DNA from 4 places in the Phreatobacter sp. GW821-FHT04C01 genome. Region 3 is predicted to be linked to each of the others. Evidence: predicted binding sites of a transcription regulator. Region 3 holds the regulator's gene; each other region holds the start of a gene.
What was found. The regulator PhoB, encoded in region 3, activates phosphate uptake and scavenging genes when phosphate is short. The targets are predictions, from matches to a motif close to TGTCATNNANCTGTCAT.

Region 1 (7,190 bases), on a different contig from region 3:
CTCGAAGGTCGAGCCGTTCATCAGCAGTTCGACCCGCAGCGGCTGGCCGCTCCTGATCTCGACCATCCGCCGGTCGCGCACCTCGTAGCCGGCCTCGCGCATCAGGCGCGTCGCCTCGCGCAGGTTGGCCCGCTGGGCATCCTGGCTGCCATTGACCGGATTGGCGTAAGGCGTGGTGAACAGCTCGGGCGGCACCTGCGCGCGCACCGTCTCCAGGATCGCCAGCTCCTGGCCGGTCGGCAGGCCACGGGCCGCCAGTTCCGTATCCTCGAAGAAGCTCGCCGTGCGCCGGTAGGCGCCGAACATCAGGTTGGCGTTCATGCTCTCGAAGTCGAACATCAGGTCGAGCGCCCGCCGCACCCGGACATCCGCGAATTTGGCCAGGCGCAAATTGAGGATGATCGCCTGCATGCCGGCGGGCGTGCGGTCGACGAAGGTCTCGAGCTTGACCCGGCCGTCGCGCGCCGCCGGAAAATCATAACCGGTCGCCCAGTAGCGGGCGGTGTTCTCGGTGCGAAAATCGACCTGGTCGGCCTTGAAGCCTTCGAGCTCCACCGTGTCGTCGCGATAGACCTCGAAGCGCAGCTCGTCGAAATTGTGCTGGCCGACATAGACAGGCAGGTCCTTGGCCCACCAGTCGGTCACGCGCTCCATCACGACATTGCGGCCGGCCTCGAAGCTCTTGACGCGATAGGGGCCGCAGCCGAGCGGCGGCTCCAGCGACGTCTGCGAAATGTCGCGCTTGCGCCCCTGCGCGTCCGTGCCCTCCCACCAGTGCCGCGGCAGGATCTGCAACTGGCCGACGATATGCGGCTTCTCGCGATTGCCCGGACCGTCGAAGACGAAGGTCGCCTCGCGTTCGCCGGTTTTCTCCACCCGCACCACGTTGCGGTAGTAAAAACCCATGCGCGGGTCGTTCTTCTTGATCTGCTCCATCGACCAGATCACGTCCTCCGGCGTGATCGGCTGGCCGTCGTGCCAGCGCGCCCTCGGGTGGATCCGATAGGTCGCGGACGAGAAATCGTCCGGGTGACGCGCCGCGTCGGCGATCGCTCCATAGGAGGTCGACACCTCGTTCAGGCTGTCCTCGAACAGCGGCATATAGACGAGGCTGGCGATCGGCGGCGCCGCGCCGCGCGGCAGGATCAGGTTGAAGCTGTCGAAGGCGCCATCGATCGACAGGCGGACGACGCCGCCCTTCGGCGCCTGCGGATCGACATAGTCTGTGTGCCTGAAATCCGGTCCGTAGCGCAGGGCGCCGACCAGCGAGAGGCCGTGCCGCCAGGCCGGGGCATCCGCGGCCCGGGCCTTGCCGAGGCCTGCCAGCAGACCGAGTGAAAGGGCGCCGAAGGCGCGTCGGGAGGTCGGCATGATGGTTCTCATCCACGGCTGGAACTGGTCCGGCCATCATAGCTGGCGGCGGTGCGACCGAAAGTCCGCTTGAATCTTGGGGCGCGGCACCACAGCTAAGACGCTCGCCTGGATTTCTCGCGCGCGGTTTCGGCCAGCGCGAGACTGCGGGGCCAAGGGGAGATCGATGGTCCGGTTGCGCTGGCTGATCCTGGGAGTGATCGCACTTCCTTTCGTCGAATTCGCCGCCTTCTGGTGGGTTGCCGGGCGTATCGGCTTCCTGACCGCGCTCGTCAGCGTCATCGCCACCTCGGTGCTCGGCATCATGATCCTGAAGGGCGGCGCGCGGCTCTTGTTTACCCAGCTCGCCACCGGCCGGGTCATGCTCTTGAACGCCGGCGCCGCGCGCAGCGGCATGCTGACCGCGCTCGCCGGCCTGCTGCTGGCCATTCCCGGCTTCGTCACCGACCTCGTCGCGGTCGCCCTGCTGCTGCCGGCCTTCAAGGCCCTGTTCTTCGGCACGCGGGACGTGGCGCCGCGTGGCCCGGGCCGGACGCCGCCGCCGCCCGGCGTGCTCGACCTCGAGCCCGGCGACTGGCGCGAGGAGACCGAGGCGGCACGCGTGCGCCGCGGCACCCGCCGCATCGACCGGGAATAGCCGCCGCCGTACCGATCGCGTTCTTGCCGGCTCTATCCGCCCGTGCTAGCGAGCGCGCCAATCACGCATTCCCCAGCCGCGGCCGATGCGGCGTGAACGGAGACGACCCTGATGACCCCCAACGGCGGCAATGAAATGGAAGCCGCGCCTCAGCTCAACGTGCTGGCGCAGTATATCAAGGATCTCTCCTTCGAGAATCCGAACGCTCCGCGCTCGCTGATGCCCCAGCAGGAGCAGCCGGCGATCAATATCCAGATCAACGTCAACGCCAACCCGATGAGCGAGACTGAGTTCCAGATCGAGCTGACCATCGACGGCGACGCGCGGACCAAGGACCTGATCCTGTTCAAGTTCGAACTGGTCTATGGTGGCATCTTCCGCATTGCCGGCGTGCCGGCCGAGGCGGTCCACCCGATCGTCCTGATCGAGTGCCCGCGCCTGCTGTTCCCCTTCGCGCGCCAGATCATCGCCAACTCGACCCGCGATGGCGGCTTCCCGCCGCTCTATCTCGATCCGGTCGACTTCGCGGCGCTCTATCGCCAGCGCATCGCCGAGAACCCGCAGGCCCAGGGCGGCCCGGCCCTAACCCAGTAAGGCTGAAAAGCCTTGCAAGACTAAGGAAAGCCGGGCTTCGCGCCCGGCTTTTTCCATTTTGAGGTGGTGGCATGATGGTGACGGCATGATTCTGGATCGCGCCGCGTTCATTCGCGACAACACCCGCCTGCTCGCCGTGCCGCATGCGCCCGAGATCCGGCTGCATCTCGCCGACGAGGCGACCACGCTCTGGCAGAAGACCGAGGAGGAACTCGGTGCGATCGGCCTGCCGCCGCCGTTCTGGGCCTTTGCCTGGGCCGGTGGCCAGGCGCTCGCCCGCTATGTGCTCGATCACCCCGAGACGGTGGCCGGCCGGTCGGTGCTCGACGTCGCGACCGGTTCCGGCCTGGTCGCCATTGCCGCCGCGAAGGCCGGGGCGGCTTCTGTCCGGGCCGTCGACATCGATGCCTTCGCCGAGGTCGCGGTGGCGCTCAACGCGGCGGAAAACGGCGTCGCGATCGCAGCCTCGACCGTCGATCCGACCGGCAGCGACGATGGCTGGAAGGTGATTCTGGCCGGCGACATCTGTTATCAGCGCGACATGACGGACGCCATGCTCGGCTGGCTCGGACCGCTCGCCCTGGCCGGCCGCACCGTGCTGATCGGCGATCCCGGCCGCACCTACCTGCCCAGGGACAGGCTTGAAAAGCTTGCCGAATATGAGGTTCCGGTGACCCGCGCGCTGGAGGATCTCGAGATCAAGCGCACCGGGGTGTGGCGGCTTCGCGGGTGAGCTTGTCAGGCCGCGTTGTCTAATTGCCATGTTTTCGACTATTATGAGGTTTGTGCGCCCGTGCGGCGCGTAGCAGAGAGGATCGGACCCCTGTCCACCACCAACCTGCCGGGAACGGCGAAGAGTGCGCCGCTGACCGGGACCCCCGCGACGAGCCCCGCTCCAGCCGAGGTCCTCAAAATCGTCCTCGACACCCTTGAAGACAACAAGGCCGAGGAAATCCAGACCATCGACCTGAAGGGCAAGACGTCCATTGCCGACGCCATGGTGGTGTCGTCCGGACGCTCGCACCGCCATGTCGGCGCACTCGCCGACTATCTGGTGCAGGCGCTGAAGGAGGCCGGCGTGCCGCAGGTCCGGGTCGAGGGCGTCCCCGCCTGCGACTGGGTGCTTGTCGATGCCGGCGACGTGATCATTCACGTGTTCCGCCCGGAAGTCCGCACCTTCTACAATCTCGAGAAGATGTGGTCGGCGGCGCGTCCGGCCGACCGGCTGGCCGGCTGAATCGCGGCGCCGGGCTGAGACCTCATGCGACTGATCCTGGTCGCCGTCGGCCGGACCAAGGCTGGTCCGGAGACGGATCTTGCCACGCGTTATCAGGATCGCGCGGTGAAGGCCGGCAAGGCGCTGGGCTTTCGCGGCCTCGACGTGGTCACCCTCGACGAGAGCCGCGCGCCCGACGCCGTGCAGCGCAAGGCTGACGAGGCTGGCGCCATCCGCCGCCAGCGCGTCGGCCGGCTGATCCTGCTCGACGAGCGCGGCAAGAGCCTGGGCAGCGAGGCCTTCGCCGAGCGTCTGGGCCGCTGGAAGGACGCAAGCGAGGAAGCCGCGACCCTGGTCATCGGCGGGCCCGACGGCCTCGATCCGGCGCTGCATGCCGAAGCCGACCTGGTCCTGTCCTTCGGCGCGATGACCTGGCCCCACCAGCTGGTGCGGGTGATGGCGCTCGAACAGCTCTACCGCGCCATGACGATCCTGGCCGGCCACCCCTATCATCGCGCCTGATCGGCTGGCGCCGGACCGGCTCGGGTCGGCCGCGGAAGCAGGACGGGTCCGCCTTGAACAAGACGCATATGACAAGCCGCGCCGAGGCCGAAGCCCGCCATGCTGCCTCCGCCGCGGCCAGGGCGTCGACACGCGCGGCATTTTTCCTCGCCGGTTTCGGTCTGGCGGCCTGGGCGCCCCTGGTCCCCTTCGCCAAGGCGCGCGCCGGGCTCGACGATGGTGCGCTGGGCCTGCTCCTGCTGTGCCTGGGCGCGGGTTCGATCGTGGCGATGCCGCTGGCCGGGGCTCTGGCCGCCCGGTTCGGCTGCCGCGCGGTCATCTGGGCCGCCGGGCTGATGATCTCGGCGGCGCTGCCTTTTCTTGCCACGGGCGCGAGCCTGCCGCCGCTCGCCGCCGCGCTCGTCCTGTTCGGCGCCGGTGTCGGCACCGTCGATGTCGCGACCAATATCCAGGCGGTGATCGTCGAGAAGGCCGCCGGCCGCACGCTGATGTCGGGGTTCCACGGCCTGTTCAGCGCCGGCGGCATCGTCGGTGCCGCCGGCGTCAGCCTGCTGCTCTGGCTCGGTGCCTCGCCGCTTGCGGCCATGCTCGCGGCCGCGGCGGTCGTCGCCGGCCTGCTGGCGGGCTTCGGGCGCGACCTTCTGTCCCACGGCGGCGATGACGGCGCGCCGCTGTTCGTGCTTCCGCATGGCCGGGTGGTGCTGATCGGCCTGCTCTGCTTCATCGTCTTCCTGGCCGAGGGCGCGATGCTTGACTGGAGCGCCGTCTTCCTGACCTCGGTGCGCGATGTCGAGCCGGCTCGTGCCGGCCTCGGCTACGCCGCCTTCGCCGTCGCCATGACGCTCGGCCGGCTCAATGGCGACCGCATCGTGCGGGCCTTCGGCGGTCCTACGGTCATGGTCCTCGGCGGCATCGGCGCGGCCCTGGGGCTCGGCCTCGCCATCACGGTCCCGTCATGGCCGGCGGCGCTCGGCGGTTTCACCCTGGTCGGGCTGGGTGCCGCCAATATCGTCCCGGTGCTCTATTCGGCGCTCGGCCGGCAGACGGCGATGCCGCCGTCCCTGGCCGTCGCGGCGGTCACGACGGTCGGTTATGCCGGCATCCTGGCCGGCCCGGCCCTGATCGGTTTCGTGGCGCAGGCGACCAGTCTGCCGCTGGCCTTCGCGGTGGTCGCGGCGCTGCTCGTGGCCGTCGCCGCCAGCGCCCGCGCGGCGACGCGCTGACCGGGCCGCCGGCCCGGCGCCGCTCGGCCGCCAGGCTGTTGCGATATCGGGGAAATCTGGCGGGCCGCCCCTTACTCTGTCATCGAAGCTTCATTAGAGTGTCATCCGTCCGTCGTTCGGCGGACCCAAGAACGGCACGGGTTTCGCCCCGCCAAGCCGCATTGGCGCTGAGCTCGCGCCCTTTGGGAGGTTATCGATGTTGAATCGCCGTTTCATGCTGGCGGTTGCCGCCGCCGCCGCGCTCGTATCCAGCCCCGCCTCGGCCCAGGTCGAGATCCAGTGGTGGCATGCGATGACCGGCGCCAATAACGAGGTGGTGGTCAAGCTCGCCGAGGAGTTCAACGCCTCGCAGCGTGAATACCGGGTGGTTCCGACCTATAAAGGGTCTTATCCCGACACGATGAACGCCGGCATCGCGGCCTTCCGGGCCGGCAATGCGCCGCATATCCTGCAGGTCTTCGAGGTCGGCACGGCGACCATGATGGCGGCCCGCGGCGCCATCAAGCCGGTCTACCAGATGATGGCGGAAGCCAACGAACCCTTCGAGCCCAGCGCCTATCTGCCGGCGGTCGCGGGCTATTATTCGACATCGCGCGGCGAGATGCTGTCATTCCCGTTCAATTCGTCGTCCTCGGTCATGTGGTACAACAAGGACGCGTTCCGCCGCGCCGGCCTCAATCCGGACCAGCCGCCGCGCACCTGGCCTGATGTCTTCGAGGCCGCCAAGAAATTGCGCGCCGCCGGTTATGACAAATGCGGCTTCTCCTCGGCCTGGATCACCTGGCTCAACATCGAGCAGTTCTCGCTCTGGCACAACGTGCCGCTGTCGACCCGGGCCAACGGCATCGACGGTTTCGACACCGAGCTGCGCTTCAATTCGCCGCTGCATGTCCGCCACCTGCAGAACCTGATCGAGCTGCAGCGCGACAACACCTTCAGCTATTCGGGCCGCACCAATACCGGCGAGGGCCGCTTCACCTCGGGCGAATGCCCGATCATGCTGACCTCCTCGGGCTTCTACGGCAACGTTCGCGCCAATGCGAAGTTCGAATGGGCCAATGCGCCGATGCCCTATTACCCTGACGTCGCCGGCGCGCCGCAGAACTCGACGCTGGGCGGCGCTTCGCTCTGGGTCATGGGCGGCAAGCCGGCCGCCGAATATCGTGGCGTGGCGCGCTTCTTCACCTTCCTGTCGGATGTCGACCGCCAGGCCAAGCTGCACACCGACTCGGGCTATCTGCCGATCACCCGGGCGGCCTATGCCAAGGTGAAGGCCTCGGGCTTCTACGTGCAGAACCCCTATCTCGAGACGCCGCTGCTGGAGCTGACCAACAAGGAGCCGACCGAGAATTCCCGCGGCCTGCGCCTTGGCAACATGGTCCAGCTGCGCGACGTCTGGGCCGAGGAGATCGAGGCGGCGCTGGCCGGTCAGAAGCCGGCCCAGGCGGCGCTCGACGCGGCGGTCGCGCGCGGCAATACCATGCTGCGCCAGTTCGAGCGCACCGTCACGCGCTGACCGATACGATGCCGGGGCGGGCTTGCCCGCCCGCTCCGGACCGTGCCTTTGGGGGGATCATGGAAAAGCGCGTCGTCTTCGACGGCAAGTTGCTGCCCTATCTGCTGCTGG
Region 2 (7,190 bases), 490 kb from region 3:
GGGTCATCCGCGTGCCCGTGACCTGCTCGAAATAGGCCGCGGCCAGGTGCTGCGAACTGCCATTGCCGATGCTGCCATAGTTCAGCGTGCCCGGCGCCCGCTTCGCCGCCGCGATCAGGTCAGAGACCGACCGCACCGGCTGGTTGGAATTGACCACGATGACATTGGGAAGGGTTGCGATCAGCGAGATCGGCTCGAAGTCGGTCAGCGGGTCGTAGCCGATATTGGGGAAGAGCGACTGGTTGACCGCCAGGGGGCCGGAGGCCGAGACGAGGATGGTGTAGCCGTCCGGCTCGGCGCGGGCGACGGCCGCCGTCCCCAGGTTTCCGCTCGCGCCGGCCTGGTTCTCGACCACGAAACGGTGGCCGAGGTCGTCGGCCATGGTTTCGAGGACAATGCGGCCGACGATGTCCGACGCGCTGCCTGCCGCGAAGGGCACGATCACGCGGATCGGGCGTTCCGGATAGGCGGCCTGCGCCTTCGCGGCCGTGCCGGCGAGGCAGGCGGCGATCATCGCCATGCCGGCGAGAGCGATCCTCGGTTGGATGAGCATGACATTTCCTCCTGTGTCGTCTTGTTGTTTGGCGAGCCGGCCGGCCAGGACGATGGCGCGGTCGCGTTCGCCCTGCCGCATGCCCGGCATGCGCGGTTTCGGTGCAGCGTGGGCAGGTGTCAGATGTCGATCAACTGGTCGACGAAACCCTTGTAGACCTGCGATTTCGGCTTCTCGCGATCCTCGGCATTGACATAGGCGATCGAGCTGCGCCCGAGCAGTGCCGCCGGCAGCACCATCACCCTGATGAACCGGCTGGCGCGGTCTGCCGCCTGGGCGAAGACCGGATCGGGACCGCTCTCGAACCAGGCGGCGCCGGGCCCATAGCTCGCCGAATGACCCAGTGCGTCGATCCTGATCCCGCCGTCGATCAGGCAGCGGATGCCGGGCCCCTGATGCGTGTGGAGATAGGCGCAGCCGCCGGGCGGAAAGGACACGCTGTCGGCGCGGATCAGGACACGGTCGGCGACGGGCCAGGCGATCTTCTGGCGCAGCTTCTCGCGCGTGACGCCGTCGCGCGGCGCCAGGACCAGGGCAGGGGCCGCTTCCGGCGCCAGTTCAAAGCGCCAGACCGTCGCCCCGCACGCCGCCGCCGTCAGCTCCGCGGCGCGCGAGACGCCGATGGCATGATCGTCGCGGATCCTGGCATCGCCGGAAGCAATCTCACCATGAACGACGTAGCAGATCCGGTGCACGCCGTCGTTCGGCAGCGCGAGTCGGCCGCCCGCCGCGATGACATCCTCGACAAGTCTCAGTTCCATGGCGGGAGTGGTCATGCGGTGGCCTCGTCGATCGGATTCGGAGAGAAGGGCGCGGGGATCAGGAGCTTGTTCTCCTGGTTCACCACCCAGGGGCGGACCTTGGCCACATAGGCCTGCCAGCCGGCATCGGCCGCGAGTCTGTGTCGCCGTGCCTCGCGGTCGGCGAGATCGCGATAGGCCCACAGATGCACGATCTGATTCAGTTGCCCGAACTCCGTCGAGAAATAGCCGACCATCGTTCCGAGTATTTCCCGCTGGATGGCCAGTCCTTCCGTTTCGTACATTTTGAGATAGGCGGGGACTTTCCCCGCCATCAACGTATAGATTCTTTCCTCGACGATCATGCTGGCACGGTGTCTCCGCCTTGTAGACATCACGGCGATGCTCCTTGCTGGAGGACTGGCATCGCTTTTCGGCAGGGATCGTACAGGCCCATCGCCGCGGCGGCTTACCGCCATGTCCGGCGACTTACCTTTTCGTCCGATTTAGTGGAGGATAGGGCCGAAGCTTGCCCCATGAGCGCGAGCACGGGAGGAAAGATGACCGGCGTTCTCGGCGTCCATCAGGGGCTTTTCGGTCGTGTCGCCCTGTTCCGGACCAATCAGCCCGTTCATGTCCATGCCCACCCGCATGTCCATGCGCTCATCAAGGTGGAGGGGCAGGACGGTGCCTATGAGGTCGACGGGGCACTCTGCCCGATCACCGACGACCGGATGGTGCTGATCAATCCGTGGGTTCCGCATGCCAATTGGCGGGATGTGAACGATCCGCCGATCACCATCCTCGCGCTCTATGTCGAAGCCGGCTGGCTCGTCCGCGGCGGCCGCGGCACGATCGCGCGGCGGCCTTTCAATCGGCAGTCGGCGAGCGTCGACCCGCGGATGCGGGCCATCGTCGGCAAGATCGCGGCCACGATCACCGACGCCACCACGCCGACCGCGGACGTGGAGCTGGAAGCCGATATCCTCGGCCTGCTGCAGCAGGTTCTCACCGCGAACTCCTCGGCCGAGCTTGCGCCGATCGCCGCGCGCCCGGTCGATCATCGCATCAGAAAGGCGATCAACCTGATGCGCGCCGAGCCGAGCAAGCCGCAGAGCCTGGACAGCCTCGCCCAATCGGTCGGCCTGTCGCGTTCGCGTTTCTTCGAGCAGTTCAGCGCCAGCACGGGCATGACGCCAAGCGTCTACAACGATACCCTTCGTGTCGAATATGCGATCGAGCAATTGATCGGCAGCGATCGGCCGGCGAGCGATATCGCGTTGGACCTGGGCTTCTCCGCGCCGGGGCATTTTTCCCGCTTCTTCAAAAGCAAGATCGGCTTCACCCCGCGCGAATACCGCCGGGTCGCGCATGACGCATTCCCGGATTGAAAGGCGCGGCCTTCATTCCGCGCGCATGGGCGTGCATTCCCCGCGCATGAGCGCGTCCTGGCCGGCGAAAGGCTGGTCGATCTGCCGCAAAAAAAATCGGCCTCGGCGCCTGAACCTTTTGGCGGCCCGCCACCACCCATGGAGGACCGGGGCGCTGGAGCCCCTCTGGACACCGACAGGAGCCGACCATGACCCGCTTCAAGACCCTCGCCCTTGCCGCCCTCGCCGTCTCGGCGCTGACTTTCGCCTCCGCCCCGCAAGCCGAAGCCCGCGGCCGCGGCGTCGGCTTCGGCCTCGGCGCGCTCGCCGCCGGCGTGGTGGTCGGTGGCGCCGCCCTCGCCATCGCCAATTCCAACGCTTACGCCGCGCCGGCCTATGGCGACTGCTACATGACCCGCCAGTGGGTCGATACGCCCTACGGCCCGGTGCGTCGCACGGTCCGCGTCTGCGATTGATCCAAAGCCGCCTCCAACCTCTCCTGATATGCCTCGAACCCTGGCTCCGGCCGGGGTTCTTGGCATTGGGGCTCTTGGTATCGGGGCTTTTGGTATCGGGGCTCTTGGCATCGGGGCTCTTGGCATCGGGGCTCTTGGCATCGGGGTTGCCGGGCCTCCGGCCCTGGCGTTTCGGTCTCGCCCGTGCGCTTGGCCGCCCATGATCGACAAGGCCGTCAAGGCGCCGGGTGTCCAGGTGACGGCGCGGCCGATGGGCGTCGGGCCCGGCCATGCCGCTTCCGCCGCATTCGTCGCCGGGGCCATCCCACCTGTCATCCGCCCGTTGTGAAGTCGCCCTAGCTGGTCGGCCTCGACGTGGAGGGCATCTTGGGCCGACGGAACGTATTACTCATCGTGGTCGATCAATGGCGGGCGGATTTCGTGCCCGAGCTGATGCGCAGCAAGGGCAGGGAGCCGTTTCTGCGCACGCCTCATCTCGATCGTTTGTGCCGGGAAGGCGTGACCTTCGAGAACCACGTCACCACCGCGGTGCCCTGCGGTCCGGCGCGGGCGAGCCTGTTGACCGGCCTCTATCTGATGAACCACCGGGCGGTGCAGAACACCGTTCCCTTGGACGCCAGGCATTTCAACCTCGGCAAGGCGCTGCGCGAGCTCGGTTATGACCCGGCCTTGATCGGCTACACGACGACAGCGCCGGATCCGCGCACGACGTCGCCGAACGATCCGCGCTTCCTGGTGCTCGGCGACCTGATGGATGGCTTCCGTTCGGTCGGCGCCTTCGAGCCGAACATGGACGGCTATTTCGGCTGGGTCGAGCAGCAGGGCTTCGAGCTGCCGGCGCGGCGCGAAGAGATCTGGTTGCCGGAAGGCGAGGACTCGGTTCCCGGCGCCACCGAACGGCCCTCGCGGCTGCCGAAGGAATATTCGGATTCCTCGTTCTTCACCGAGCGCGCGCTGACCTATCTCAAAGGGCGCAACGGCAAGCCGTTCTTCCTGCATCTGGGCTATTACCGGCCGCACCCGCCTTTCGTCGCGCCGGCGCCCTATCACGCCATGTACCGGCCGGAAAACATGCCGGCGCCGGTGCGCGGTAAGACCTGGGCGGAGGACGCGGCCCAGCATCCCCTTTTGAAATTCTACGTCGAAAATATCGGCAAAGGCTCGTTTTTCGAGGGCGCGGAGGGCCAGGGCCATACGCTCAGCGAAGCCGAGCTGCGCCAGATGCGCGCCACCTATTGCGGCCTGATGACCGAGATCGACGACTGCCTCGGCCGGGTCTTCGCCTATCTCGACGAGACCAAGCAATGGGACGACACGCTGGTCGTCTTCACCAGCGACCATGGCGAGCAGCTCGGCGACCATCACCTGCTCGGCAAGCTCGGCTTCTATGACGAGAGCTTCCGCATTCCTTTCGTCGTCAAGGCGCCGGACATGGCCGCCAAGGGCGGGCGGATCGAAAACGCCTTCACCGAAAGCGTCGACGTCATGCCGACGATCATCGACTGGCTCGGCGGCGAACCGCCGCGCGCCTGCGACGGCCGCTCGGTGCTGCCGCTGGTCCATGGCGAAAGGCCGGCCGACTGGCGCACCGAACTGCATTACGAATATGACTTTCGCGACGTCCATTATTCGGCGGCGCAGACCAGCACCGAACTGCACATGGACGAGGCGAGCCTCTGCGTCGTGCAGGACGCCAACTACAAATACGTCCACTTCGCGGCCTTGCCGCCGCTGTTCTTCGACCTCAAGGCCGATCCGCACGAGTTCAACAATCTCGCCGGCGACCCGGCCTATGCCGGCCTGATGCTCGGCTTCGCCCAGAAGATGCTGTCCTGGCGGATGATCCATGCCGACAAGACGCTGACCCACTATCGCGCGACGCCGCACGGCCTGGAGCGGCGCGATCCCGAGACCGGCGTCCCGGTCCGGCTGCGCACGATCGCCTGACACGTTCGAGCCTTCCGAAACCGGCCCAGGCCGGCGACATCCCTCATTCGACCCAGGAGACAATGATGCCCATCATGACCCGTCGAAGCGCTCTCGGTTACGCCGCCGGTGGCGCCGGAGCCCTTGTCCTGCCGCGCTTTGCCATCGGCCAGCCTGACAACCGGCCCTCGATCACCATCGCGGTGCAGAAGGTGTCCAATTCCAATACGCTGGACGTGCTGCGCGAGCAGTCCAATGTCGGCGAGCGGATCTTCTTCTCGTCCCTGTGGGAGGGCCTCATCGACCGCGCCTGGACGGCTAAGCTCGAGGCCGTCCCGTCGCTGGCGACCGACTGGAAACGCCTCGACGACAAGACCATCGAGCTGAACCTGCGCCGCGGCGTCAAGTTCCACAACGGCGACGAGATGACCGCCGAGGACGTGGCCTTCAGCTTCGGCAAGGAGCGCATGTTCGGCGACAGCCAGCCGTCGGCGGGCACCACGATCTCGATCACCGAGCAGGCGCCGAACAGCCGCTCGGGCAAGGAACTGCCGCCGGAGATTCCGGCGGTCGCGCGGCGCGGCTGGCCGGCCTTGCTCGGCGTCCAGGTGGTCGACAAATATACCGTCCGCTTCATCAACGGCACGCCCGACATCACGCTCGAAGGCCGCATTTCCCGCTACGGCAGCCAGATCACCAGCCGCCGCGCCTGGGCCGAGGCGCAGTCCTATCTGGACTGGGCGCGCAAGCCGGTCACCACAGGCCCCTATAAGGTGGTGGAGTTCAAGGCCGACAACATGCTGGTCCTCGAGGCCCATGACGAATATTGGGGCGGCCGCCCGCCGCTGAAGCGCATCCGCTTCCTCGAAATTCCGGAGGTCGCCTCGCGCATCAACGGTCTGCTCTCGGGCGAATTCCAGTTCGCCTGCGACATTCCGCCGGACCAGATCGAGCAGATCGAAAAGAACCGCGCCTTCGAGGTTCAGGGCGGCACCATCCTCAATCACCGCCTGACCGTGTTCGACAAGAACCATCCGCAGCTGGCCAATCCGCTGATTCGCCGCGCCATGACCCATGCCATCGACCGCGAGGCAATCGTCGCGGCCTTGTGGTCGGGCCGCACCGTGGTGCCGCGCGGCCTGCAGTGGGACTATTACGCCGACATGTTCATCGCCGACTGGAAAGTGCCGGACTTCGACGTCAAGCTGGCGCGCGATCTGGTCAAGCAGGCCGGCTACAAGGGCGATCCGATCCCCTATCGCCTGCTCAACAATTATTACACCAACCAGGCGGCGACCTCGCAGGTGCTGGTCGAGATGTGGCGCGCGGCCGGTCTCAACATCGAGATCCAGATGAAGGAAAACTGGGCGCAGATCCTCGAGAAGACCCCCTCGCGCGCGGTCCGCGACTGGTCGAACTCGGCGCCGTTCAACGATCCGGTGTCGTCGCTGGTGGCCCAGCACGGCCCCAACGGCCAGCAGCAGCAGGTCGGCGAGTGGACCAATGCCGAAATGAACACGCTGTCGGTCGGCCTCGAATCGAGCATGGACCAGGCTCAGCGCAAGGTGATGTTCCGGCGCATGCTGGAAATCTGCGAGCGCGAAGACCCCGCCTATACCGTGCTGCATCAGAACGCGACCTTCACCGCCAAGCCGAAGTCGATCCAGTGGAAGGCCTCGCCGGCTTTCGCGATGGATTTCCGCGAAGGCAATTGGGGCGGCCGGAGCTGAGCGGGCAGAAGCCGCCGGCCAGGATCTGACCGGCGGCCTGCCGGCCCGTCCACGGGGAGGAGAGCGTTGGCGGCCGGTGCCGCCGACGCGTGTCGGCCGGATCGACCAATCGAACGCGCCCGACGGCCTTGTCCGTGAAGGGCGGATCATGGGCGCCCGGCGGATCCGGCCGGTGACGGCCGTCGCAAACCATGGCATTGCCTTGTCCAGCCATTGATCCCGGCGGCAATGGCTTTGCCTGGGGAGCCACGGATGATCGGACTGTTTTTCGAGGTCACGCCCAGGCCGGGCCATGAACAGGCCTATTTCGACATCGCGGCCGGCCTGCGGCCCGAACTCGACAAGAACCCGGGGCTCCTGTTCATCGACCGGTTCAAGAGCCTGACCACGCCGCG
Region 3 (7,190 bases):
ATCGGGCTCGGCATCGGCTTTCTCGGCTCGATGATGGGCATTGGCGGCGGCTTCCTCCTGGTGCCGGCACTGATCTATCTCCTGCGCGTCTCGACCTCCGTCGTCATCGGCACATCCAGCCTGCAGACGCTGATCACCATGTTGCTGACGGTGATCTTCCACGCCATCACCAATGCCTCGGTGGATGTCGTGCTGGCGCTGCTGCTGATGATCGGCGGCGTGATCGGCGCGCAGTTCGGCGCCCGCACTTCCCTGACGATGAAGGGCGAGGAGCTGCGCCTGATGCTCGGCCTGGTGGTGCTGGCGGTCGGCATCCGCTTCTTCGTCGACCTGGTGCTCAGGCCGGACGACCCGTTTTCCAATACGATCATGGAATGGGTGGTCCGATGACCCGGCTGGCGATCGCCCTCATCGGCCTGATCGCCGCGACCGCCTCGGCCCGGGCCGAGGCGCTGATCACCTCGCTGTCGACCCACCGCCTGCAGATCACCTCGAATTTCGTCGGCTCGGAGATCGTGCTGTTCGGTTCGATCGAGCGCGACAGCCAGACCGTGGCGCGCTCCGGCGGCTATGACATGGCGGTGGTGGTGCGTGGCCCGCGCGCCAAGGTCATCACGCGCCGCAAGGACCGGATGTTCGGTATCTGGATGAACACCGACGCGCGCGAATTCGTCGAGGTGCCGACCTTCTATGCGCTCCTGTCCAACAAGCCGGCGGAGGCGCTGGCCGATCTCGACGTGCGCCGGCGCCAGCAGATCGGCCTGCAGGGCATCGCGCTCGCGACCTCCAGGCCCGGCACCAACCCGGAAGGCACGGTGACCTTTCGCGAAGCCTTCCTCCGGATCAACCAGACCCGCGGGCTGTTCCGCGAGAACCCGACCGGCGTCACCTTCCTGACGCCGACCCTGTTCCGCGCCACCATCCCGGTGGTCGCCAATACGCCGGTGGGCGCTTTCGATGTGGACATCTATCTGATGTCGGGCGGCGTGATCCTGGCGCGTGAGAATACCAATTTCGAGGTGACCAAGACCGGCTTCGAGGCTTTCGTGGCCAATGCGGCGCGCGACAACGGCCTGATCTACGGCATGGCCGCCGCCGCCATGGCGCTGTTCACCGGTTGGGCGGCGAGCGTGGTGTTCCGGCGCGACTGACGCGGGTGACCGCCGTCATCGAACCGTCGCATCGGCATGACAGTCAGCCTTGGGCAGGCACCGGCGTCTTTTTCCTTTTGTGCGATCGGGAGACGCTTTTTTGCCTCTTCGTCATCCTGCCGACGTGAACCGGTAGCCTCCGCGTTCGAAAATGCTTTAGGAACACATCCATGGACGACGAGTTGGAACCGCCACGACTGCAGGGCTGGCAAGGGCGCGTCCTGCTCATGGTCGTGGCCTTCCTCGTCGCCGTGTTCCTGATCGTCTGGCGCAAGGTCGAGTGGCCTTATGCCATCGGTTCGGTGGCGGTGTTGACGGTCGCCGCGCTGATCGTGCGGCGCACCAGCATCGCGCCGATCCCGCCGGATCCGGAACAGCTGGCGCGCCGGGCCGCCCGGCTGACCGACCTCACTATCGAAGGGCTGATCGCGGCCTTGCCGGCGCCGGCCATGCTGATCGATCCGAAACTGATCGTGCGCAGCCACAATGCCAGGGCGATCGACCTGATCGCCGGCCTCAAGCGCGGCGAGCCGCTGACCTTGGCGCTGCGCACCCCCGAAGTGGTCGAGGCGGTGCGCCGGGCGCTCGCCACCAATGCCAGCCAGGAGATCGACTATACCGAGCGGGTGCCGGTCAACCGGTGGTTCCGCGTCGAGGCGGCGCCGGTGGCGCTGACGGTGAAGGCGCGCGACGAAGCGACCCCGGATTTCGTGCTGGTGTCGCTGCGCGACCTGACCGAGGAGCGTCGGCTGGAGCGCCTGCGCGCCGATTTCGTCGCCAATGCCAGCCATGAGCTGCGTACGCCGCTGGCCTCGGTGGTCGGTTTCGTCGAAACCATCCAGGGACCCGCCAAGAACGATCCGGCGGCCCGTGAGCGGTTCCTGGCGATCATGCTGGCCCAGGCCAATCGCATGGCCCGGCTGATCGACGATCTGCTCTCGCTGTCGCGGGTCGAGCTGAACGAACATGTCCGCCCGATGGCGCGGGTCGATCTGGTGCCGCTGCTCGGCCAGGTGCGTGACAGCCTTGGTCCCTATGCCCAGACACTTGGCGTCAGTGTCGGCGTCGCGGCCGCCGAGCCGGCGCTGGTGGTGCTGGGCGACCAGGACGAGCTGTTCCGGCTGTTCGAGAACCTAGTGCAGAATGCCATCAAATATGGCTCGGAAGGCAAGACCGTGGAGATCACGCTCCGGCGCGAGCCGCGCGGCAAGCGTCGCGACGAGGCGGTGGTCGCGGTCCGCGACCACGGCCCGGGCATTCCGCCGGAACATCTGCCGCGCCTGACCGAACGCTTCTACCGCGTCGACGTGGCGTCAAGCCGCGAAAAGGGCGGTACCGGCCTCGGCCTGGCGCTGGTCAAGCATATCGTCAAGCGCCACCGCGGCCGCCTGGCGATCGAAAGCGAGGGGCGGGACGGGGCGACCTTCACGGTCCGGCTGGAAACCGCGGCGGCGGCCGAGCAGGCCGAGGCGCCGGCCGCCGGGGCACCGGCACGCAGCGGGTCGCCTGCGGCAGAATAGCCGAGTCGGCCGGCAAATGCTTGTCGGCGGTCCTGTCGCATCTCATCTAAGCAATTGAAGCCTTGCGTGATTCACCGTCATTGATGTGTCACGTCGCAAGCATAGAACCGTCGTCATATCAGGGTAGGGAAAAGCCCCCTTTTCCCTGCCCACCAGGAGACCCGCATGACCGAGCACATCGTCAGCGCATTCGAGAACGAGCTGAAAGGGTTGGCGCAACGCGTCGCCGAAATGGGCGGGCTGACCGAAAAGCAGATCGTCGGCGCCATCGACGCACTGATCCGCGGCGATGTCGCGCTGGCCTCGACGGTGCGCGCCGCGGACCCGACCATCGATGCGATGCAGCGCGAGATCGAGGAGGTCGGCATCCTGGTCATCGCCCGGCGCCAGCCGATGGCGATCGACCTGCGCGAGATCGTCGGCGCCTTGCGCATCGCGGCCGACCTGGAGCGGATCGCCGATCTCGCCAAGAACATCGCCAAGCGGGTCATCGCCATCAACGGCTCGATGCCGCTGCCCAAGGTGACCGGCGGCTTCGATGCTATGGCGCGCCTGGCGCTCGAGCGCATCAAGGAGGTGCTCGACGCCTTCGCGCAGCGCGACGTGGCTGCCGCCCTCGACGTCTGGAAGTCGGATGGCGACATCGACGCCCTCTACAATTCGCTGTTCCGCGAGCTCCTGACCTACATGCTCGAGGATCCGCGCAATATCGGCGCCTGCACGCATCTGCTGTTCTGCGCCAAGAACCTGGAGCGCATCGGCGATCACGCCACCAATATCGCCGAGACGATCTACTACGTGGTCAATGGCACGACGCTCGCCGAAGAGCGGCCGAAGCTCGACACCACATCGATCGTGACGACGGCCAGTTAATCGCGAAGGATAATCTCATGACCGCACGCATCATGGTGGTCGAGGACGAGGAACCGATCACCGTTCTCCTCCGCTACAATCTCGAAGCCGAAGGCTACCGCGTCGAAACGGTGATGCGCGGCGACGAGGCCGAGGTGCGGCTGCGTGAGGCGGTCCCCGATCTGATGCTGCTCGACTGGATGCTGCCGGGGCTGTCGGGCATCGAGCTTTGCCGGCGCATCCGGCTGCGCGCCGAAACCGAGCGGCTGCCGGTGATCATGCTCACCGCCCGCGGCGAGGAAGGCGAGCGGGTGCGTGGGCTCGCCACCGGCGCCGACGACTATGTGGTGAAGCCGTTCTCCGTCCCCGAGCTGCTGGCGCGAATCCGGGCGCTGCTGCGCCGGGCGAAGCCCGAGCACCTGTCGAGCCTCTTGAAGTCGGGCGATATCGAGCTCGATCGCGAGACGCGCCGGGTCCATCGCTCCGGCCGCGAGATCACGCTCGGGCCGACCGAGTTCCGGCTGCTCGAATTCCTGATGCAGTCGCCGGGCCGTGTCTATACCCGCGAGCAATTGCTCGACGGCGTCTGGGGCCGTGACGTCTATATCGACGAGCGCACGGTCGACGTTCATATCGGCCGCCTGCGCAAGGCGGTGAAGCGTGGGCGCGAGGCCGACCCGATCCGCACCGTGCGCGGTTCCGGTTATGCCTTCAACGAGCGTTTCGCCGGCGCGGCCTGAGGCTCTTGCCGGGCGGTCTTGGTCATCGCCCGGCCGCCCTTCCTTGCAGGATCATCCAAGCGCGTCGTTCAAACGATGCTGTGCTCGAACATCCTTGGCTCAAATCAGCTCAATTGTGCGATGAGCTTGCCGAGCACACGCTTGTAGTCGAGAAAATCGATGAAGATGCCGTGCGGCCCCGCATCCTTCGGTCGCGGCGCCGCGCAATGGCGGGCGATCTCCCGGCGGAAGGCGCTGGCCTTGTCGGGCGCGTCGCGACGGGCCGTCAGATAGGCCACAACCGCTCGCGCCTGCAGGTCGCGGCCGGGCCAGCCGATGCCGGCGCCTTCGATCATGCCGACGACGAACAGGTTGTTGTCGGCAGGCGGGAAAATGTTCAGATGCAGGTGCGGCGCCGGCGTCCGCCAGTTCAATTCAGCCGCGAGGGCCGCCTCGTCGAGAAACGGGAAGGTGATGCGGTAGCCGGTGGCCAGCAGTACGAGATCGACCTCGTCGGCCCGGCCATCTGTGAAGATGACGCGGTTGCCGTCGAGCTCCTCGATCGGCGGGCGGACCTGGATGTCGCCCTGGCCGAGATGCTGCAGCACCAGCGAATTGACCACCGGGGTGCGGTCATAGAGCCGGTGCATCGGGCGCGGCAGTCCGAAGTTTTCGGGCGCGCCGACGACGAAGCGCAGCACCGCCTCGTGCAGGATCGAGCGCAGCCGGCGCGGCAGCGCGAATTTCGCCTTGTGACTGGCTTCGTCGGCAGGCCTGCCGCGCAGGAATTTCGGGGTGAAGTGATTGCCCGAGCGGACCGACCACAACACTTTGGTGGCCCGGTGCACCGCGTCGACCGCGATATCGCAGCCGGTATTGCCCATGCCGACGATCAGCACCCGCTTGCCGTCGAAAATGGCGGCGTTCTTGTAGGTTTTCGAATGCATCAACTCGCCGGAAAAGCTGCCGGGGATCTGCGGCAGTTCCGGATCGGTCAGATGGCCGTTGGCGATCACCACGCCCTCGTAATCGCGGCTGCTCGCATCGTCGAAGGTCGCCTGCCAGCCATCCGCCCGGCGCGCCAGCCGGGTCACCGCCCGGTTGAAGCGGATCGACGGGTAGAGGCCGAAATGGCGGGCATAGCTCCTGAGATAGCCGAGCACCTGGGCGTGGTGGGGATAGGCCGGCCAGTCCTCGGGCATGGGATAATCGGCGAAGGCCGTGGTGGTCTTGGACGAGATCAGATGGGTCGAGGCATAGACGCCGCTCGACGGCGCGTCGTAGAGCCACTGGCCACCGATATCGGCATGGCGTTCGACCACCTCGAAAGGCAGGCCCGCCTCCTTGAACACCCGGACGGTGGCGAGCCCGGCCGGTCCGGCGCCAATGACGAGGAAGGTCATGACCGGGCCCTCGCCTGCCAGTAGCGGTCGAAGACCTCCGCCGCCGCCAAGGCCGGCACATAACCAAAGACGGTCTTCAGGCGGTCATTGGACAGAACCGGCCGGTATTGCAGGAAATTGACCTGGGCCGGGCCGAGCCGGGTCAGCGTCAGCTGGTTGGCCAGCCGCAGCGCGCCGCGCAGCAGGGCGGGCGGCAGCGGCCAATAGGGCTTGCCGATGCGCGCGGCGATCTCGGCGAGCGACAGGGTGCCGTCACCGGCGAGATTATAGATACCCGATGGGCTTGCCGGATCGGTCGCGCGGACCAGGGCAGCAATGACATCGGTCTCGCTGATCAGGCTGAAGGGCGTGGCGCTGCCGGCGAGGCCGATGACCACCGGGCGTTCGAAAATGGCGGTGATCTGGTTGCGGACACCGGGCCCCAGCACGGTGCAGGGGCGGAACACCACCTGTTCGAGCTCGGCATGGGTCGCGCGCGCTTCGGCGAGCAGTTCCTCGACCAGCCGCTTGTGGCGCGAATAGGGGAAGTCGTCATTGCCGCGCAACGGATCTGCCTCGCTGAGCGGCTGGGGATTGTCGCCATGATAGCCATAGGCCGCGCCGCTGGAGGTCACCACCAGGCGGGTGACGCCGGCGGCGAGGCAGGCCCTGACGACATTGCCGGTACCGACCACGTCGATGGCATAGTCGCGCTCGGGATCGCCGCCGGCAGCGACCACGGATGCCAGATGCACCACGACCCGCGGCTTGTGGCGTTTCATGAGCGCGACGAGCGAGCCGTCGCAGATGTCGCCGCGCTCATTGACGACACCAGGCACCGGTTGCGCCGGCGCGCGGATGTCGAGCCCGATGAGCGCTTCGCCACGCGAGGCCAGTTGCCTGACCAGGCCCTGGCCGATGAAACCGGCGGCGCCGGTCACCAGGATGCCCCGGTTCATTCCGCGGCCGCCTTGCTGTCGCGCCGGGTCCAGAAAGCCGCCAGCGCCCAGCCCGACACGATATGCCAGATGCCCCAGCCGGCCGCGATCAGGGCGGCGCCGCCCAGCGCGTCGAACTGGTTGAGAATGAGGGCCAGCCCCAGACCCGAATTGTGCATGCTCACCTCGATCGCCATCGCGCGGGTGTCGTAATCGCTGAGCCGCCAGAACCGCGCCGCCAGCCAGCCGATCGCGACCGCGATGGTGTTGTGCAGAATCACCAGGGGAATGATGTCGCTGACGAAGGTGAGGAAATAACGGCCATTGGCGGCGGTCGCCGCGACGATGAAGCCGATGAGGAAGACGAAGGAGGCGATCTGGAACGGCCGTTGGAGCCGCTCCGCCAGGCGCGGCCGGAAATGCACGGTCAGCATGCCGGCCGCCAGCGGCAGGCCCAGCAGCAGCACGGTGGTGCCGAGGAACGAAGCCGGTTCGATGCTGACCTGGCGCAGCAGCGCCGCGGTCGCCGGATTGAGGCCGGCCCAGAACAGGATGTTGAGCGGCGTGGTGACCACCGCCAGGATGTTGGAGATGCCGGTCATCGAGATCGACAGCGCGGTATTGCCGC
Region 4 (7,190 bases), on a different contig from region 3:
CGCCGCCGCCGGTGGCGCCCGAGGCGTCGATGCGTGCGTCCGACAACGCGATGTCGTGGCCGGTGATGGTGATGTCGCCGCCCTTCGCGCGCTGGCTCGTGGCGGAGATACGGCCTGAGATCGCAACCTGGCCGCTCGCGCCGCCGTCGATGGCGATGCGCCCGCCATTGCGGGCCGGGGCCCGGGCCAACCGGGTCTCAGGACGCCTGCCAGATGCCGGTGCGGCTGTGCCGCCGCCGAAGGAGACGCCGCCGGGGGTGCGCCGCACGCTGCCGGCTTCGATCTGCCCGGAGATATTGATCGCGGCGCGGGCGATATCGGCCGTCGTCGCGGCGCGGGCCTCCACCCGGCCGCCTTGGGCGCGGATGCGGCCGGTATGGCTGATCAGCGCCTGGGTACGGTGGGGATCGCTTGAAGGCACGGAGACCGTGAGAAAGCCGTCGCCCTCGACATCGACGCTGACATGTTCGCCGGCGGCAAGGCCGACCCGACCACCCGGTGCCAAGATGTCGCCATTGTTCACGACGCGGCCGCCGATCAGCACGGCGTCACCGCCGCGCCTAACGCGGATGCGGCCGTCATTGTGCACCGTAGCGGAGGCGCCGTTGCCGGAGAAGATGTTGCGGCCGGCAATGAAGTCGCCGTTGCTGATGCCGAGCGCCGAGGCGGTGAAGCCGGCGGTATCGATCGTTCCGGTTGAGGTGATCTGGATGCCGTTGGGATTGACCAGGTAGACCTGGCCATTGGCGTTGATCCTTCCGGCAATGGTTGTGGACGTTGCGCCGGTGACCCGGTTGAGCGTCGCAGCAGTCGCCGATGGCTGCTGGAAATTGACCGTGCCCGCCGAGCCGACCGAGAACGAATTCCAGTTGATGATGCCGCGATCGGTGCTCTGGCGGATGGTCATCGTGCCGTTGGCGGGTGCGCCGATGGTGACGCCGCCATGCACGACCGTGCCACCTTGCGGCAAGGTCTGCGCGCTGGCGCTGCCGGCAGCGAGCAGCGCGCCGGCGGCGACCAGCAGCGCGCGGTGGGAAACGGGACCTGGGGTGAGACGCGCGGCGGGACCGCGCCGTGACGCTTGATCTAAATCTCCCGCCATACAGTCCCCCAAACACGCCAGTCAAACGTGCGTTAACAGACTGTTTCGATCCAAGCAATCACACTAAAATGCAGATTTAATCTGCACAATCAAAGGTTTGTCGAGTACGTCGTTCTTGTCCGGCATTTGCGCCGCCCCCGGGCAATGATCCCGTCGATGTTGCTTCGTCAGGGGGCGCCTGGGCCCGATCGAAAAAGGTCGGCTTGGTCAGCAAGGAGCCTTCGACCCCATAGGCGGCCTCCCGGGCAAGACGATATTGCTCCTCGGCCCTGGTGACATCGAGGAAGCGGATGGCGGTTCGAGGCATGGAAGCGCGGCATGCGCCCGAACCCGTCGGACAGCGCTTGGCTGCCGGGAATGTCATGCAGCATGGATTGTGATGTCATCGCGGTTAGCGAGACGTCTCGCCCGCCCTGGTCGCGGCTGGTTCAAGGCATCGGGGCCTGCCTTGAACCAGTGGCGCGCGGCGCTCGCCGGCATGGTAACGTGACCGGCCGGCGCCTGCCGAATGACCTGACGGACCTTCTGGCCGCTGCTTTTGGTAGCCACGATTCCCGGCCTGCTGATGGACCGTGAAGCCCCCAGCGTTTTCCTGGGTGAATCGATCAGCGCCGGGAAACTGAAACTGGCGTTTTTCCCACCGGAGGTTCGGCCTGTCCTCACCGCGCCGGACGCGGTGCGGGCGGCGGCGGGCAGGTGGCGCCGCTGCCGAGCGAGCGCTGGACCATGACGCTGTCGGACCAGCGGCCATGGCGATAGGCGACCGCCGGCAGGAGGCCGACCCGGGCAAAGCCGAAACTCTCGTGCAGGCCGAGGGAGGCGGCATTGTCGCCGTCGATATAACCGATCATCTGGCGGAAGCCGGAGGCGGCGCAGGCATCGATCAGGCCCTGCATCAGCAGGCGCCCGACGCCACGGCCGAGATGGCCGTGGTGGACATAGATCGAGTGCTTGACCGTGTAGCGATAGGCCGGCCGCTTGCGGAACAGCACGGCATAGGCATAACCGACCACCTCGCCGTTGATCGTCGCCACCAGATGCGGGAAGCGGCGGTTGCGCAGGTTCTTGCGCCGGTCGCGCAGGTCGTCCGGCTCGGCCGCCTCGCTGTCGTCGAGCCGCTCCTCGATGCCCTGGCGGATATGGCGGCGGTAGATCGCCAGCATGGCCTCGACATCGGTGTCGCGCGAGGGCCGCACGACGATCGCCTGCGGGCTTTCGGTGGGCATATTCTGCGGTGCATCGTCCATGGGTTCAGGTCACCTCCGTTCGCCCGAGCTTATTCGGAGACGACATAGGTATGAAGCCGCACACGGCCCGACGCGTCGATCTCGCGATAGAGGCCCTGGATCTCCACCTCGAAGCCGGGAAAGGTGTTGAAGCAGGTCTCGAACATCCTGAGATAGTCGATCATCGGCTGGGCCCGCTCGCTGAGCCGCTCGCCCGGCACGATGGTGGCGATGCCGGGCGGATAGACCACGAAGGGCGTCGTGGCGACGCGGCCGGCGATGGCGTCGATCGGCAGGTAGTCGACATCGTTGCGGGTGAGGCAGCGCGCCGCGTCATGGGGCGACATGACGATTTCGGGCAGGTGCTCGGCCGAGAACTGCCGGGCCTGCAGGGCGCTGACATTGGCGTCGCGGAAGAAGCGGTGCATGTCGGCGCAGAGATCGCGCAGGCGCACGCCGGCATAACGCGCCGGCCGGCGCCGGAAGAATTCGGGGATCGCCTCTTCCAGCAGGGCATTGTCGTCATGCAGCTTCTTGAAGGCGACGAGGCCCGAGATCAGCGTGCCGGCCTTGCTGGCCTCGACGCCGGGGGTGAGCAGGAACAGCAGCGAGTTGAGGTCGTTCTTCTCGGGCACGATGCGGTTCTCGCGCAGATATTGCGCGACGACGGGGGCGGGAATGCCGTGCTCGGCATAGGCGCCGGTGGCGCGGTCGAAACCCGGGGTGAGCAAGGTCAGCTTGTTCGGATCGGTCATGGCGAAGCCCTCCGCCATGCCGGCGAAGCCGTGCCAGCCGGCATCGGGGGCGAGCTGCCAATAGGCCGGATTGGTGGCGAGCTGGTCGGTGCCGACGGTTTCCCAGGTGACGTGGTGCACGCCGCCCTCGCGCGAGACGTCGGGGATTTCCACCCGGTCGGGCACGAAGGGCTCGAAGAACCAGCGCCGCTCGGGCCGCGCCTCCTTCTCCTCGAACTCGCGGCGCACCGCGCGGATCTTCTTGCGCAGCTCGATGCCGAGCCGGATCGTGTCGTCCCAGAGCACCTCGCCGGAGCGGCCCTTCATCATCTGCGCGCCGACATCGAGCGAGGCGAACAGCGGATAGAAGGGTGAGGTCGAGGCATATTGCATGAAGCTCTCGTTGAAGCGGCGGTGCTCGACCCGCCGCTTCTGGCCGCGGATATGGCGGTCCTTCATGTGGATCTGCGAGGCCTGCGAGAAGCTCGCCAGCTGCTTGTGGGTCGATTGCGTCGCGATGATGCCCGGCGCATCCGGGCCGAGATCGGACAGCCCCATGGCGAAGCGCCCGGCATAAAGCGGGTGGAATTTCATGAAGCCGGCCCAGGCCTCGTCGAACAGGATGTAGTCGCAGAGGTGGCCGATCCGGTTCAGGATCATCTCGGCGCTGTGAATGGTGCCGTCATAGGTGCATTGCTCGACCACCGCGACGCGGAACGGCCGGGGCTTGCGCCAGGCTTCCGGATCCTTGACGAGCGGATGGTCGCGAATGCGCTCGCGCAGCGCCTCCTCGTCGAAGGCCTCCCAGCACATCGGGCCGATCAGACCCCAGGCATTGCGGACGGTGGGGATATAGACGGGAATGCCGCCGCCGATCAGCAGGGCGCCGTGATGGGCGGCCTTGTGATTGTTGCGGTCGAACAGCACCAGGTCGCCGTCGGTGACCAGCGCCGCCAGCGCCACCTTGTTGGAGGTGGAGGTGCCGTTCAGCACGAAATAGGTCTTCTCGGCGCCGAAGATCTTGGCGGCTTCCTTCTGCGCCTGCAGCGCCGGGCCCTCATGGGTCAGCAGGTCGCCGAGATCGAGCACGGAATTGTCGAGGTCGTCGCGGAACACCGCTTCGCCGAGATGTTCCATGAACACCCGGCCGATCGGGCTGCGCGAATAGAACACGCCGCCATTGTGGCCCGGGCAGGTCCAGAGCTGGTTGCCCTCTTCGGCATAATCGACCAGCGCGCCGAAAAACGGCGTTTTCAGCGTCTCGGCATATTGCTTCAGGCGGCTGATCAGGTTCTTGGCGATGAAGGCCGGGGTTTCCTCGGACAGGAAGACATAGCCGTCGATGAAGTCGAGCACCTCGACCGGCAGGTCCTCGAAGCGCTTGCGCCGGATCAACAGGATGATCGGGAAGTCGAGGCCGCGGCGGCGCATCAGGTTGATCAGCGCGGCGGTCTTGCCTTCCAGGCCCTTCTTGCCCCAGTCGACCACCATGCAGCCGATGGCGGCATCGGTCTGCACCGCGATCTCGGCATCCTCGAGCTTGCGCGCCTTGACCACCTCGAAGCCGGACCGCTCGATCTCGTCGACGATCTGGCCGAACCGGATGCCCTCGAGATCGTCGCCGTCGAAGGAGGGCGTGGCGAACAGGAAAGTGAATCGTCGGAAATAGTCCATGGGTGCCCCGATCATGTCCGCTGCGTGCTGTCGTCGCGTTAGATGACACCGCAGTGACAGCAACTGTCGATAGGGCGTCCCGGATCCCGAAAAAATGCGACGCGGCCGTGTCGATGCGTCGGGCGACGAGGACGTGCCCGGTGCGTCAGATCTGCCAGCGCAGGGCGCCGGGCGTCGTGCCGAAGGCGCGCTTGAAGGCGGTGACGAAGTTGGCGGGGTTGGAATAGCCGGCCAGGAAGGCGGCTTCCGCCACGGAAATGCCGTCCGCCCTGAGCGCATCGCGGGCCCGTTCGAGCTTCAGCCGGCGGACATAGTCGAGCACCGTCGTGTCATGGGAGGCGCGAAACAGGCGCTGCAGGGTGTTGACGCTGAGGCCTGCCTCGCGGGCGAGGCCGGCAAGCTCGATCGGGGCGTCGATATGGGCCGCGATATAATCCATGACCCGGTCGAGCCGCTGGCGGTCGCGCGCGCCGATCCGGCGCCGTTCGTCCGGCGAACCCTGGCGGGTGATGACCTGGAACGCCTCGGCGATGATCTCGATGGCACGGCTCTCCAGGTAGAGCGGCATCAGCGCGGCGTTGAGAGGGGCGGGGCGCAGGACCTGCTCGACGGTGCGCAGCAGGCCGGCGCTCGGCCGCCAGGTCATGGTGTCGGTGTGGCGGCGGGCGAAACCGCCGATCAGCGCCTGCTCGCCGATCTCGGCCAGGCCTCCTGATTCAAGCCATTCGGGCGTCACCGTCACGGTGACCTTGCGCACCTTCTCGCCCCGTGTGGTGCGCCGGACGAAGCTGTCGGCGCGGGCGCGGGCGAAGACGACGCCCTCGATATCGCCGGGACGGCGCGACGAGGCGTGGGAGCCGAAACTCAACTGGCGGTCGCCGATCGCCACGTCGGCGCCGCCGCACACGAACATGGCGCAGGTAATGCCGGCGGAATGGACGGATTCGAATCTGAGGTCCTGCGTCTCCGTGACATCGGCCGAGTGGAGAAACAGGCCCTGGCGCAAGCGGATCTGACCGATACGGCCATGCATGGCGACAATGTCGTCCTGTAGCGACGGATCGACCATCCAGAAGTCGGAGACATTCCAGGTGTTCATCTGGGCCAGGTCCGACTTGCGGATCGGCCGCTGCTCATGATCCGCGGTCATAGATCTGGAACGATTTCAAAGAAGAATTGTGTAACTGCATGATATCAGGGTGCGTATCGAAAATCTAGATACTCGATTTGATAGATTAAACTGTTTCTAAAGTGTTCAAACCTCAGTGTTTGCCGGAGAGATAACCCTGCGCACAACAGAATGGCGATTGCGCAAAACTGATGATCGTGGCACGGGCCGCACCCCGGCGATATGGATGACGGGCAAGGAGCGAGCGAGCTCCTGACCTTCTGCGCCGATCGAGGATGCCATGACTGCCGCGCGTATCGCTTTTCCCGCCATGTCCCTTCGTCCGAGGGCTGTCGACGTGCTGCTCGCCACGGCGGCGCTCGCCGGCCTGATGGCGGGTCCCGCCCGGGCGCAGATCGCGCCGGCGGGCGAGACCACCCAGCTCGGCGTCATCGTGGTCGAGTCCGCGGGTGACCGGCCCGTGGGACCCGACCAGGGTTACGTCGCGCGGCGCAGCCTGACGGCAACCAAGACCGACACGCCGCTGATCGAGACGCCGCAATCGATCAGCGTCATCACGCGCCAGCAGATGGACGACCAGAATGCCAACAGCGTCGCCGAGGCGCTGCGCTATACCGCCAATGTGGTGCCGGAGGTGCGGCCGACGTCCGGGCGCTATGACAGCATCGTCCTGCGCGGCTTCGGCGGCGGCGGCGTCGACGCCAATTATGTCGGCTTTCTCGACGGCCTCAGGCTGGGCCGCGCGATTTCCTACCTGGTGCCGACCGTCGAGCCCTATGGCCTGGAGCGTATCGAGGTGCTGCGCGGGCCGGCCTCGGTGCTGTTCGGCCAGGTCAATCCGGGCGGGCTGGTCAATCTGGTCAGCAAGCGCCCGACTGAGCAGCCTTATCGCGAGATCAACGTCCAGTTCGGCAGCAATGCGCGCAAGCAGGTCGGCTTCGATTTCAGCGGTCCCGCCGATCCGGAAGGACGCTTCCTGTACCGCATGACCGGTCTGGTGCGCGACGGCGATACCCAGGTGGATCACACCCGCGAGCAGCGGATCTACCTGGCGCCGTCCTTCACCTTCCGGCCGAACGCCAATACCTCGCTGACGGTGTTCGCGAAATACCAGCGTGATCCGGCGGGCGGATTCTACGGCACGCTGCCGGCGGTGGGCACCGTGCTGCCGAGTGCCGCCGGCCGCATCCCGACCTCGTTCTTCCCGGGCGAGCCGAGCTTCGAACGGTTCAGCCGCACCATGGCGACGGTCGGCTATGCCTTCGAGCATCGCTTCAACGATGTCTGGTCGGTCCGCCAGAACTTCCGCTACATGGATGCCTCGC

Region 1: ugpB (sn-glycerol-3-phosphate ABC transporter substrate-binding protein UgpB) is a predicted target of PhoB. The motif match lies at 5,663-5,679, and genes of this name have one in related genera.
Region 2: pehA (phosphoric/sulfuric ester hydrolase PehA) is a predicted target of PhoB. The motif match lies at 3,449-3,465, and genes of this name have one in related genera.
Region 4: AC07WJ_RS28680 (Orn/Lys/Arg family decarboxylase) is a predicted target of PhoB. The motif match lies at 4,779-4,795, and genes of this name have one in related genera.

Annotation. Positions count from the first base shown of each region.
Region 1 is NZ_JBWKTP010000003.1:327,733-334,922, forward strand. Features, by position in the region: gene AC07WJ_RS13230 (extracellular solute-binding protein) at 1-1,371, opposite strand, end outside; gene AC07WJ_RS13235 (FxsA family protein) at 1,538-2,008, shown strand; gene secB (protein-export chaperone SecB) at 2,120-2,602, shown strand; gene AC07WJ_RS13245 (class I SAM-dependent methyltransferase) at 2,688-3,335, shown strand; gene rsfS (ribosome silencing factor) at 3,396-3,839, shown strand; gene rlmH (23S rRNA (pseudouridine(1915)-N(3))-methyltransferase RlmH) at 3,864-4,340, shown strand; gene AC07WJ_RS13260 (MFS transporter) at 4,409-5,563, shown strand; gene ugpB (sn-glycerol-3-phosphate ABC transporter substrate-binding protein UgpB) at 5,760-7,079, shown strand; gene ugpA (sn-glycerol-3-phosphate ABC transporter permease UgpA) at 7,139-7,190, shown strand, end outside.
Region 2 is NZ_JBWKTP010000002.1:811,694-818,883, forward strand. Features, by position in the region: gene AC07WJ_RS10860 (Bug family tripartite tricarboxylate transporter substrate binding protein) at 1-553, opposite strand, end outside; gene AC07WJ_RS10865 (hypothetical protein) at 673-1,329, opposite strand; gene AC07WJ_RS10870 (NIPSNAP family protein) at 1,326-1,658, opposite strand; gene AC07WJ_RS10875 (helix-turn-helix domain-containing protein) at 1,668-2,684, shown strand; gene AC07WJ_RS10880 (hypothetical protein) at 2,873-3,139, shown strand; gene pehA (phosphoric/sulfuric ester hydrolase PehA) at 3,506-5,086, shown strand; gene AC07WJ_RS10890 (ABC transporter substrate-binding protein) at 5,152-6,795, shown strand; gene AC07WJ_RS10895 (antibiotic biosynthesis monooxygenase family protein) at 7,048-7,190, shown strand, end outside.
Region 3 is NZ_JBWKTP010000002.1:324,370-331,559, forward strand. Features, by position in the region: gene AC07WJ_RS08455 (sulfite exporter TauE/SafE family protein) at 1-390, shown strand, start outside; gene AC07WJ_RS08460 (TIGR02186 family protein) at 375-1,151, shown strand; gene AC07WJ_RS08465 (ATP-binding protein) at 1,322-2,671, shown strand; gene phoU (phosphate signaling complex protein PhoU) at 2,837-3,544, shown strand; gene phoB (phosphate regulon transcriptional regulator PhoB) at 3,562-4,263, shown strand; gene AC07WJ_RS08480 (flavin-containing monooxygenase) at 4,368-5,645, opposite strand; gene AC07WJ_RS08485 (SDR family oxidoreductase) at 5,642-6,583, opposite strand; gene AC07WJ_RS08490 (bile acid:sodium symporter family protein) at 6,580-7,190, opposite strand, start outside.
Region 4 is NZ_JBWKTP010000009.1:241,876-249,065, reverse strand. Features, by position in the region: gene AC07WJ_RS28690 (MBG domain-containing protein) at 1-1,102, opposite strand, end outside; gene AC07WJ_RS28685 (GNAT family N-acetyltransferase) at 1,762-2,349, opposite strand; gene AC07WJ_RS28680 (Orn/Lys/Arg family decarboxylase) at 2,379-4,736, opposite strand; gene AC07WJ_RS28675 (helix-turn-helix domain-containing protein) at 4,882-5,886, opposite strand; gene AC07WJ_RS28670 (TonB-dependent siderophore receptor) at 6,146-7,190, shown strand, end outside.